Regions from separate parts of the Peribacillus sp. FSL R5-0717 genome, predicted to be linked through region 1. Evidence: riboswitches for the same ligand, from Rfam matches in the RefSeq annotation. Region 1 holds a riboswitch; the other holds the start of a gene.
What was found. Region 1 has a riboswitch for thiamine pyrophosphate ahead of thiC (phosphomethylpyrimidine synthase ThiC). Riboswitches for the same ligand answer to the same signal wherever they lie in the genome.
Positions count from the first base shown of each region.

Region 2: linked by a shared signal. The riboswitch ahead of tenA (thiaminase II) and the one ahead of thiC (phosphomethylpyrimidine synthase ThiC) in region 1 are both predicted to bind thiamine pyrophosphate.

Region 1 covers NZ_JBBOOF010000001.1:3,432,598-3,438,047, reverse strand. Annotated here, with positions in the region: gene NYE65_RS16660 (DUF3231 family protein) at 1-102, shown strand, start outside; gene NYE65_RS16655 (hypothetical protein) at 189-359, opposite strand; gene thiC (phosphomethylpyrimidine synthase ThiC) at 382-2,163, opposite strand; TPP riboswitch at 2,299-2,413, opposite strand; gene NYE65_RS16645 (HAD family hydrolase) at 2,530-3,318, opposite strand; gene NYE65_RS16640 (histidine phosphatase family protein) at 3,470-4,015, opposite strand; gene NYE65_RS16635 (hypothetical protein) at 4,255-4,707, opposite strand; gene NYE65_RS16630 (FecCD family ABC transporter permease) at 5,126-5,450, shown strand, end outside.
Region 2 covers NZ_JBBOOF010000001.1:4,950,616-4,956,065, reverse strand. Annotated here, with positions in the region: gene NYE65_RS23755 (ABC transporter ATP-binding protein) at 1-1,276, opposite strand, end outside; gene NYE65_RS23750 (ECF transporter S component) at 1,295-1,873, opposite strand; gene tenA (thiaminase II) at 1,889-2,572, opposite strand; TPP riboswitch at 2,707-2,838, opposite strand; gene NYE65_RS23740 (protein kinase domain-containing protein) at 3,594-4,322, shown strand; gene NYE65_RS23735 (hypothetical protein) at 4,319-4,483, opposite strand; gene NYE65_RS23730 (HU family DNA-binding protein) at 4,832-5,104, opposite strand; gene NYE65_RS23725 (cobyric acid synthase) at 5,278-5,450, opposite strand, start outside.

The DNA of each region.
Region 1 (5,450 bases):
CATACCAACAAAGCTGCATTGGGTGCTGACTTCCTAAGATTGAATAAGGAAAAAGGATGGCTTGTCCCTCCTCCCCTTCATATCAATAAAACAAGTATGTAAATAGTAATGATAGATCCCTTAATCATGTTTTGTAATCGAATCAACATGATTAAGGGATTCATTCCATAAGGACGATTAAGGAATCATTACCATTGAAGACTTTCGATCAAGTGGCACTTTGTACATTGTTGACTATAATCATTTTTCACAAATTCATGGTTGCAATTCTCCCGAAAAATATTCAGCTCCCTTTTCAGCTGCTCCAATTGAGTTTCCAACTGTTTCATTTCAACTTTTATCTGGATTACCCGATTCATCGAATTCTCCCTCTCGTCGGAATCATTGATAGATTTTTCCATCCGTTTTCCTAAATTCATTCGCTTTTTCTTTAAGCCCTTCATCGATTACCGACTCAAAGCCCAAACCCTTTTCCTTCGCCAAATCACGAATGTCCTGAGAGATTCTCATACTGCAGAATTTCGGTCCGCACATTGAACAGAAATGGGCTGTTTTGGCACCTTCTGCCGGAAGAGTTTCATCGTGATATTCAACCGCCCTTTCAGGATCAAGGGAAAGATTGAACTGATCTCTCCAACGAAATTCGAATCTAGCCTTCGAAAGGGCATCATCCCGTTTTCTTGCCTGCGGATGGCCTTTTGCAAGATCAGCTGCGTGTGCTGCAATTTTATAAGTAATGACCCCTACCCGAACATCCTCTTTATTCGGAAGTCCCAAATGCTCTTTCGGTGTCACATAGCAAAGCATGGCCGTTCCAAACCATCCAATCATGGCAGCACCAATCGCAGAAGTGATATGGTCGTATCCAGGAGCTATATCCGTCGTCAATGGTCCCAGGGTATAGAATGGTGCTTCTTGACAGACTTCCAGCTGCTTATCCATATTTTCTTTAATCAAATGCATCGGTACGTGACCGGGTCCCTCCACCATGACTTGAACATCGTGCTTCCAAGCAATCTTCGTCAATTCCCCAAGCGTTTCCAATTCCGCAAATTGTGCCTCATCGTTTGCATCTGCAATGGATCCCGGACGGAGACCGTCACCTAATGAGAAAGAAACATCATACGTCTTCATGATTTCACAAATCTCTTCAAAGTGTGTATAGAGAAAGCTTTCTTGGTGGTGGGCCAAGCACCATTGTGCCATGATGGAGCCTCCCCGGGAAACAATACCCGTAACTCGCTTTGCTGTCATGGGGATGTATCGCAAAAGCACACCAGCGTGTATGGTGAAGTAATCGACACCTTGCTCAGCCTGCTCGATTAATGTATCCCGGAATACTTCCCAATTTAAATCTTCCGCGACCCCATTCACTTTTTCCAATGCTTGATATATCGGAACCGTCCCAACCGGCACAGGTGAGTTCCTGATAATCCATTCCCGCGTCGTGTGAATATTCTTTCCTGTGGAAAGATCCATTATGTTGTCTGCACCCCATCGTGTAGCCCAAGTCATTTTCTCCACTTCAGCTTCGATCGATGAACTGACAGCTGAATTTCCAATATTCGCATTTATTTTCACGTGAAAATTACGTCCGATGATCATGGGCTCACTTTCAGGATGGTTAATATTTGCCGGAATGATTGCCCGCCCGCTAGCTACCTCTTCCCTTACAAACTCAGGGGCTACATTTTCCCTGATCGAAATGAACTCCATTTCTGGAGTAATGATCCCTTTGCGGGCATAATGGAGCTGGGTTACGTTTTTCCCTTTCACCGCACGCAATGGTTTTCTTTTCAATCCCGGAAAAACTTCGGCATTGGATTGTGACTCCACTTTTCTATATCCGTTATCTTCCGGCTTTATTTCACGCCCTTCATACTCTTCAACATCTTCCCGTTCCAGAACCCAGCTGCGTCTAATCGGGGCAAGGCCTTTATGAATATCAATCGGATATTCTGAATCCGTATAGAAGCCGCTTGTATCATATACACGTAAAGGCGGATTCTCCTCTTCGCCGAATGCCCCTGTCGTCGGACTTAGCTCAATTTCACGCATAGGTACTTTAATATCGGGTCTAGATCCCTCAACATACACTTTTTTACTCCCGGCAAAACTGGACATAATTGAAACGTTCATGTCATTTACTGAATTACTCTTCATGATTTCATTTCTCCTTTTTAAGTTCATTTAAAAAGGACAAAATCCAATCCATTTCGCACGAAAAAGCCAGGTCTCATATTTAAGACCCGGCTAACGTTAGTATGACTACAGAAATGACCAATTGAAAGGTCATCGTTTAGTAGATTCTAACTTCCCCACGCTGGTATGAACCAGATCAGGTCCTGAGGGTTAAGAAGCTTAAGCGCTTCTCTCTCAGCCCAACTTTTATTGGACACCCCTAGTCTAAATAATTTAATTGATTACAGGGTAACTATATCTCACCCTTTTCATTCTGTAAATAATTTAAAAGACCTAGTATTTTCTCTGCAATCATCTAAAATTTGTTATTTGGAGGAGGACCGCCAATTAATTCCCCAAGCTCTCAAGGATAGGGAAAAGCTCCTCTAAATGCGTGATTTCGTAGGTTGGAATCACTTCATTCCGTTCCTTATCATGGCGATTTATCCAAACCGACTTTATGCCTACCCGTGATGCTCCAAGGATATCGGTCATTAAATTATCGCCGACCATCAATACTTCATCCTTATCTAGCTCCATGATTTCCAAAGCATGCTCAAAAATGGAGGCATCCGGTTTACCTCGTCCAAATGCGCCTGAAATCACGATTTGGTCGAAATAAGGAACCAGTTCAGGCGTTATTTCAAGTTTGGTATTTTGCAGCTCAGGAGATCCGTTCGTAAGCAATAGCAATTTGTACTTCCCTTTTAATTCATCCAGAACACGGAATGTTTCTTCATAGATAAATGGCTTTTTGCGTCTTTCGGCCGGGAAACGTTCTGCCAGTTCAAGCCCAAATTCCGGGTCATCGATCCCTAATGCCTTCAAGCCCCTCGTCCACGCTTCTTTCCGATAAGCCGGTACAATCCCGGCCATCTTCCGGAATTCATCATGATCATCCTGAAAATTCCCCCATAGTCCCTCAAATGGGTTGATTCCGATCATTTGAGTGAATGCATATGTATCGTAAGAAGAATAAAGATCACGCGCTTCCTTCCGCACCGCTTCTTCAAACTCGTCGACATTCAGACCATATTTCTCCTTGGCAACTTCGCATGTGGCCACAAAAGCCTCTTTTACACTTTTCTGATCCCATAGTAATGTATCATCTAAATCAAAAAAAACTGCCTTCAGCAAAATGTCCACCCCTCTTTCCCCAATATTGAATTCGTAAAAATTACACTATTACAATAATAAACCACAACCAATAAAAAAAGAATAACTATTCGGAAAATGCATGCCTCTTTCTTCACAAAATGGCTTACCTTTTCCGGTGGGAACCATATATTCATTTCCCTTTTCCGCTTTCAAATACATACAGTTTTCCATTACTGGCAATCTTGAACTTTGGACCGGTGAACCCGCGTCGGATCAGCTCTTTCCTCATATATACCATGAGGGCGGCATGACTCACGATCAGAACATTCCTTTCCCCCTTTGCAAAGACTTCATCCAATACTTTTTTGATTCTTTGCTCAGCAAACTTAATTTCCGCCCTTGTCTGCTTGTTGATCACCGAGCAGCAGCGAATCCAGATGGCCCAAAGGATGAACGGCAGCTTAATCCTTCCCCTCAGAGGGGGAGAAGGAATTTCCCGCAGCTCCTCCATCCGATGAACCGTGCCTGGAAAGATGTGTTCCGCTGTCTTGACGGCTCTCGACATATCACTGCAATAACATTCCTGCCATTCCTCCACGCCAAATAAAGTCGTTCCATAAATAATATCCGCTGCATCATAGTCCACAAACCATTGCTTCATATCATCCGCCGTCACAGATTTCCCAGTAGGAAATTCATGTGCCACCTTAAAATGCCGTACCAAACCAATTTTCATATATTCTCCTTTTTATCTTTTAAAATCGTTTCTATTTCTTATAAAAGCCCTTAACAATATATTAACCTATGTAAAGCAAGATAATAAATCAAGTTGAAACCATTAAAAACCTACTGAGCGCCCCTTGTGTATCGTTAAAGGTTCTCACAGATTGTGTCACTGCAAGCATTTAATTATCATAAGGAAAAATATTATGGCCATATGTAAAAAAGAGAAAGCATATCGCCTTCTCCTTTCGTTTAATCTATGAATTGGAGTTCTGTTATCCTACATCTTTTCCTGAATTTATATTTCCCGCTCAAATCACTGAATTGATAATCATTTAGGGATTTCCCCAGTTGTTCCTTTAGTTTATCCGCCGTGATGGATTCCTCAACTGTCTCTTTCCAATTTTCATTTCCCATTATCTCTTCGAACGGAATGGTAGTCAGGACTTCATCATATATCTGGATGCTTTGATCGATGCCGAAGCTGCCATAGATACTGCCATTTTCATCGGCAAAGATATGCTCCGATTCCAATTCTTCCACCAATACTTCCAGATATCCCTTTGCCTTAACAGGCTTGATGGCAATCTCCGCTTCTGCCTTTACAGTTCCCAATCTCTTATCGATGATCTCTATCGTCAATTTAACGTGAACGGGCGGATAACCAAACCCTTCACAAAGTTCTGCTGCCGAGTTATATACCATCTGAACATCCTCCTTTTGTCACTATCATTATATAATATAAATACTCCATTCCCTTACCAAAAACCCTTATTCAAGATCACTTGGCAACGTGTCTTTTTAGAACATCAACTCACTTTTCCCCTTATCATAATAATAGATTTTGAATGTTTCATCCGCTTATTTTTGTACTTCTGATCATCTACAAGTCTTCAATTCTTCCATGGGATTCTACTGTCTTTAGAAGCGTTATGGAAACATATATCAGTCATTCAATATTTTAATATATTGAAAAATAGTTTGATTTCAACAAAGAGTAAAGTTATACTCATCCTGAAAATGATTATCAATTTCATTTATTGAAAAGTAAAGGATGAACTAACGAATGTTACATACTCTCTCGCTAAAGGAATTTAAAAATCGTTCAAATGTTTTTCTGTTAATGTGTTTATTCATCCTGGTGATTCTTGGATTGGTGGTGTCCATGTTTTTGGCTGTAACATTTGGGGCAAAAGAGGTTACCTTCAATACCGTGTGGTCAGCGGTTTTTAATTATAATCCCACACTGACACAGCAACAGATTATCCACGAACTACGGCTTCCACGGGTTATTGGCGCAGCATTAGTCGGAGCAGCTTTTGCAGTTGCAGGAGCATTAATGCAAGGAGTAACCCACAATCCCTTAGCTGATGCAGGAATACTTGGAATTAACGCTGGGTCAATGTTTGTGGTAGCCCTTAGTTTTGCTTTCTTTCCAAACATTCCAT
Region 2 (5,450 bases), 1.5 Mb from region 1:
CAAAGGTATTTTTCGAATCTTGGCCAAATGTCGGCTCATCCAGGAGAATGATTTTTTTGTCGATTACGATTGATGCTGCTACGCTTAAGCGACGCTTTTGACCCATTGATAATTGAAACGGATGTTTATCCCGATGTGCCTCAAGGCGGAACACTTTAAGCAATGAGCGGACTCTCTCATCTATTTCTTGTTGCGGCCTTTTATCAATACGCAATGAATAAGCAATCTCTTCATATACAGTATTTGCAACGAACTGAAACTCAGGATTTTGAAAGACAAACGTCATATGATCCGTTGGATTTTTCACCATTTTAATGGGGTTCCCCAATAATTCATACGTACCTTTCGTTTTTATGAACTGCATCAATGCATGCAAAAGTGTACTCTTGCCCGCGCCATTTTCTCCCCTGATCACAATCCATTCTCCTGAATGTACCTTCAGCTCTTCAACCTTGATTTTTTCCTCTTTATTCCGAAAACCGCTAAATCCTTGCACATCCATAAGAGGTAAACCATCTGTAAATTGGTGTTTTCTAGTGGGTGCATACTTCTGTATATATTCATCCCAAACACCAGGGAACCAAATTCCATGTTCTCTCATTTCATTTTTATATTGGGAAAGAATGGTGTCTCTTGGACCATCAGCTATGATTTGACCGTCATCGTTTAAAAGCACGATTCGTTCGATGAATTCTAAAACATGGTCAATTTTATGTTCGACGATAATAACCGTTTTGTCTTTTCCGACTTCCTTCAACAAGTCCCAGATTTCTTTCGTTCCTTCCGGATCAAGCATGGCTGACGGTTCATCTAAAAATAGCACTTCTGGTTCAAGGGCCAATACTGAAGCGATTGCCAGACGCTGTTTCATCCCGCCTGATAATGTTTCTATACTTGTATGCCCTAGGTTCAATCCTACATTACGGATTTGATTTTCAATTTTCTCTTTCATTTCTTCTTTAGGAACGGAAAGATTCTCAAGGACAAAGGCAATTTCCTCATCGGCAAATGGCATGCAAAACTGGCTATCAGGGTCTTGAAAAACATACCCCCATGAAGAAGGGCATTTCAATTTCTCCGCTTTCATCGGGACTTCGATGGAATTCGGAATCAATCCGCTTAACACTTGCAACAGAGTGGACTTACCACATCCTGATGGTCCCAACAATAGCACTTTTTCTCCTTGATCAAACGATAGTGATAGGTCCTTGAATATCAAAGATTCATCACCGGGAAATTTCATTCTTAACTTTTCAACAGAAACGATTGGTTCCATGGCCCTCAACCTCTTCTTTTAATCAAGTTCTGCATAATCTTTATTGGAAACCGGACGCACAAGATTAGTTACCCCTGTTGCTTCCAGGACTTTAACTAGATAATAAGCGGTCACACCTGCAAAGAATATGGAACCCACAAACCTCGCTATCATGAATAACGATAGATTCCAAGTAGAAAGAGCACCTATTTCCCCGTATGCAAAATCCATGATAACTGATGCCAGGCAGGAAGCCATCGCAGCTAAAACGGCCACCGGCATATTAAATTTTTTATATTTGAACCCCATGAACACCAGTTCCGCGAACAAACCTTGGACCACTCCATATAACAGTACAGTCAGCCCCCATGGGGAACCTAGAAAGAATTCCCCGGAAGCTGCAGCTATCTCCGCCAAAAGTGCCACACCCGGTTTCCGTAAAATGAAAAAGGCGACAGGGCCAGCTATAAACCACATTCCATAAATAAGTTGATCCAGATGTAATCCTAAGGGTTTAACGGAATAATAAATCGAACCCCAAAGGATATAAACGATTCCAAATGCTACCGCAATCACGATCGTGACTAGTATATCCGTTAATTTCAATCCTTTTTTCATTGTTTCATTCTCCTTTTATACTTCTAATGTTTCCTTATGAACGGGCCATGTCTCTAAACGATAAGCCATTTCCCAAAATGAGTATTCATATTGGCTGCTGAGAATAAAATGCTCTTTCATTCTCGCCTTATCTTCTTCAGTTACTTTTTCAGCTATCTCATCCAGCCTCGCAATTTGTTCTTCCACCAAAGTGCGGAACCACTCTCCTCCGTAAGCCGCTATCCATTCTTGATAAATCGGCTCTTCGGGCATGCACCCTTGCAGCTTTTCACCTATCTCATAATACAGCCAGTAACACGGCAAGATAGCTGCAATAACATCTCCTAAATGTCCCGAATATGCCGCACGATACATATGGGAAGTATAAGCATAGGCAGTCGGGGCAGGCTTGAAATTTTCCCGTTCTTCTTTTGTGATGCCTAATCTCTCGGAAAAATTCTCATGAAGTTTCAACTCCGCTTCATATGTTCCTTGTGCATGGCCGGCAAGCCTGCTTGTTGTATGTAAATCTGTAGCTTTGACTGCCCCTAAGGCTTGAACTCTAGCAAAATGAGATAAATAATAGGCATCTTGCATGACATAAAAACGGAAACACTCCAATGGCAATGTGCCATCTCCTATTCCTGCAACAAACGGATGATTAAAACTAGCTTCCCAAATGTGATCAACTTCCTTACGGATCTCCTCTGAAAACTTCATGTCCATTACCTCCAAATTGTATTTTTTCATTGAACGTTACGGAAAAAACACTTATCACCCCTTTTTTTGCAAACAAAAAACCACTTTCTTAAACGTAAAGAAAGTGGTTGTACAAGAAATAATACAGAAATGTATAGTTCCAGACCCCACTTCCCTACGCTGGTATAAACCAGATCAGGTTCTAAGGGTCTTAAAGTCATACTTCAATCTCAGCTTTTGTGGGTAAAAAATCAACTTTTACCTATAAAGCACCCCTAGTGGTACAAATTGTATATTAAATTCATTTGCCTTTATATTAACACGATAAATCCAATTGTCAAACGTATTAGAAAAGTTTTCTTGATTTAGGGTTACTAAACTTTCAATCTTCCATACCCTCATTTCCCGTAGCCTTCAAAGAATTTGATCAAAGGGAGCTCAGTTAGTAGTTTACTCGTGAGTTTTGACGGTTTACTCGTGAATTCTGCTGTTTTACTCGTGAATTTGGCCGGTTTACTCGTAAATTCAGCTGCTTTACTCGTGAATTGGCCACTTGACTCGTGAATTCAGCAGTTCACTCGTGAGTTTTGCAATTTTACTCGTGAATTTAATGAATTCACAGTGATGCCCTTTTGAACACTACCATCAAACCAGCTCACTATTGTGACGCCGGTTGGGAATTTACCAAAGAATTTCTCAACTCGCGCCCATCCATCTCATCACCTCCTACTCTTTTATTATGAATTCATTATAGTAAACTTAATATTTTTAAAAACCATATAATTTCATAATGTGAAATTATATGAAAAATTTATTTTTAATTGTGAACTATCAAAAGATCTCCCCGAAGAAATGACTTTCATTACCGCATTATCAAAAATCAGTGTTAAACTATCCATGTTCATTCATATTTCCGGCTTAATTAATAACGGCCTTTTTTTGTTCTTGACTTGAATAGATGAAAGTGGTGAGGAAAGTTTCAATTTTGCGTACATTTAGAAAGTTATACCAATTTTTTGTGGATATACCTTTAAAAAAAGGAGTGGTTTTGAATTACCGCTACGAGGTAAAAGCTGTAATCGGAACAGGAAGCTACGGTATTGTTTATCGTTGCAATGATTTGAAAATGAATGAAAATATAGTGATCAAACAGCTCCGGAAAAGTAAACGCCGCAGCAAAAAAGAGCTGAAACAGTTTGAAAATGAAATTTCCATATTACGAATGTTAAACCACAGAAATATCCCTAAATTTCACGAGAAATTTTCGCAAGATGGAAATGTTTATTTTGTGATGGATTTCATAGAAGGGAATAATTTAGAAGACCATATTTTCTCGAATCAATTAACGTTCAATGAGAAAGAGTCTTTATATTTTCTGTATAAGCTGGTCGATTTAGTATGTTATCTACATGAGCATGACATTTTGCATCAAGATTTACGTATACCGAATATTCTACTTAAGAACCATCAGCCCATTTTGATAGACTTTGGTTTGTCCAAGATGATCAATTCGGACAACCTCGCTAAAGAATCCATTTTGCAGCTGAAAAGGCAGGATTTTTACGACTTGGGGGAAATACTTCTATATGTACTTTATACGACGTACGCTTCCAAAAGTAAAAAAGCACTTCCTTGGACAGAAGAGCTTTCGTTAGAAAAAGAAACCGTGCATATACTGAAAAGGTTATTAAGCATCCAAGAACCTTACTCAGATATTAAAGATATCTTAATGGACCTGCAGGCTGTATTGAAGTCAAAGAATTGGAATTAGCTGCTGCTGCCCCGCCCTTTTCTCTTGTAGCGGTCACTTCCACTCATGGGATACCTTTTGTACCCCCGGCTGCTGCTGCTGCCTCGGCGATAATGCCCATGTCTTCGCTCACTGCTGCCTTGGGAAAGCTGTTTGATTTTTTTCATTATTTTCTTCAGCATTTCTTTCACCTCTTTTATTTTGGTTTTAAAGCCTGTTATTCATTTAGCCTAACATAGTCACAGTATAAACCTTATTAATAAGTACTATAATTTTTTTTCATTTGTGTTACAGTCCATTACCGCTTCATGGATTCGGCTTTTTTCATTGTTGGTCATGGGAACGCCCTAATCCCTTCAATTAATGAAACTCCAAATGGCTCTTACAACATACGAATAGATGACAAATTCGATTTTTTATCTTTTCCATTTCTGTGTTACATTCCGTATATATTATCTGTTTTTCGGATCAGTCAGTAAACAAAAAACCTGGCGCATATTTCATCGCCAGGTTTTTTCTTCGTTCACCTTTTATTTTACAGCTTCTTTTAATTCCTTACCTGCTTTAAAAGCAGGTACTTTACTAGCTGCAATTTGTATTTCTTCGCCAGTTTGCGGGTTTCTTCCTGTACGGGCAGCACGGTCACGCACTTCAAATGTACCAAAACCAACTAATTGGATTTTTTCATCTTTAGCAAGTGTAGCCGTGATTGTTTCAAACAATGCATCCACTACTTTTTTTGCTTCGTCTTTTGTCAGTTCAGCTTGTGCTGCAACACTGCTCACTAATTCTGTTTTATTCATATGAACACCTCATCCTTTTATTTTGTATAAAATATGTAGAGAAGACAACATAACATATCTTGTATGCCTCTGTCACTTATTATGGCTAAATAAAAGGAATTGCAGCTCAAAATTGATCTTTCTTGCAGATAAAAGGGCCTTGATCAACATACTAAGCACGGTCTGACTCTTGTTCAACTTTCTGCAGTTTCGAGCTGCAGCCATTGATAGATGGTATCCATATCAATGTTTTCTTCCAGATGGGAAGCCAAGAGGTTATACGCTTCCTCCCTGCGCTCCGAGTCGCTTTGAACGTTTTCCTTCACTTCATCCAACCCCTTGTTCCGTCGAATTTGGTTAACCAGTA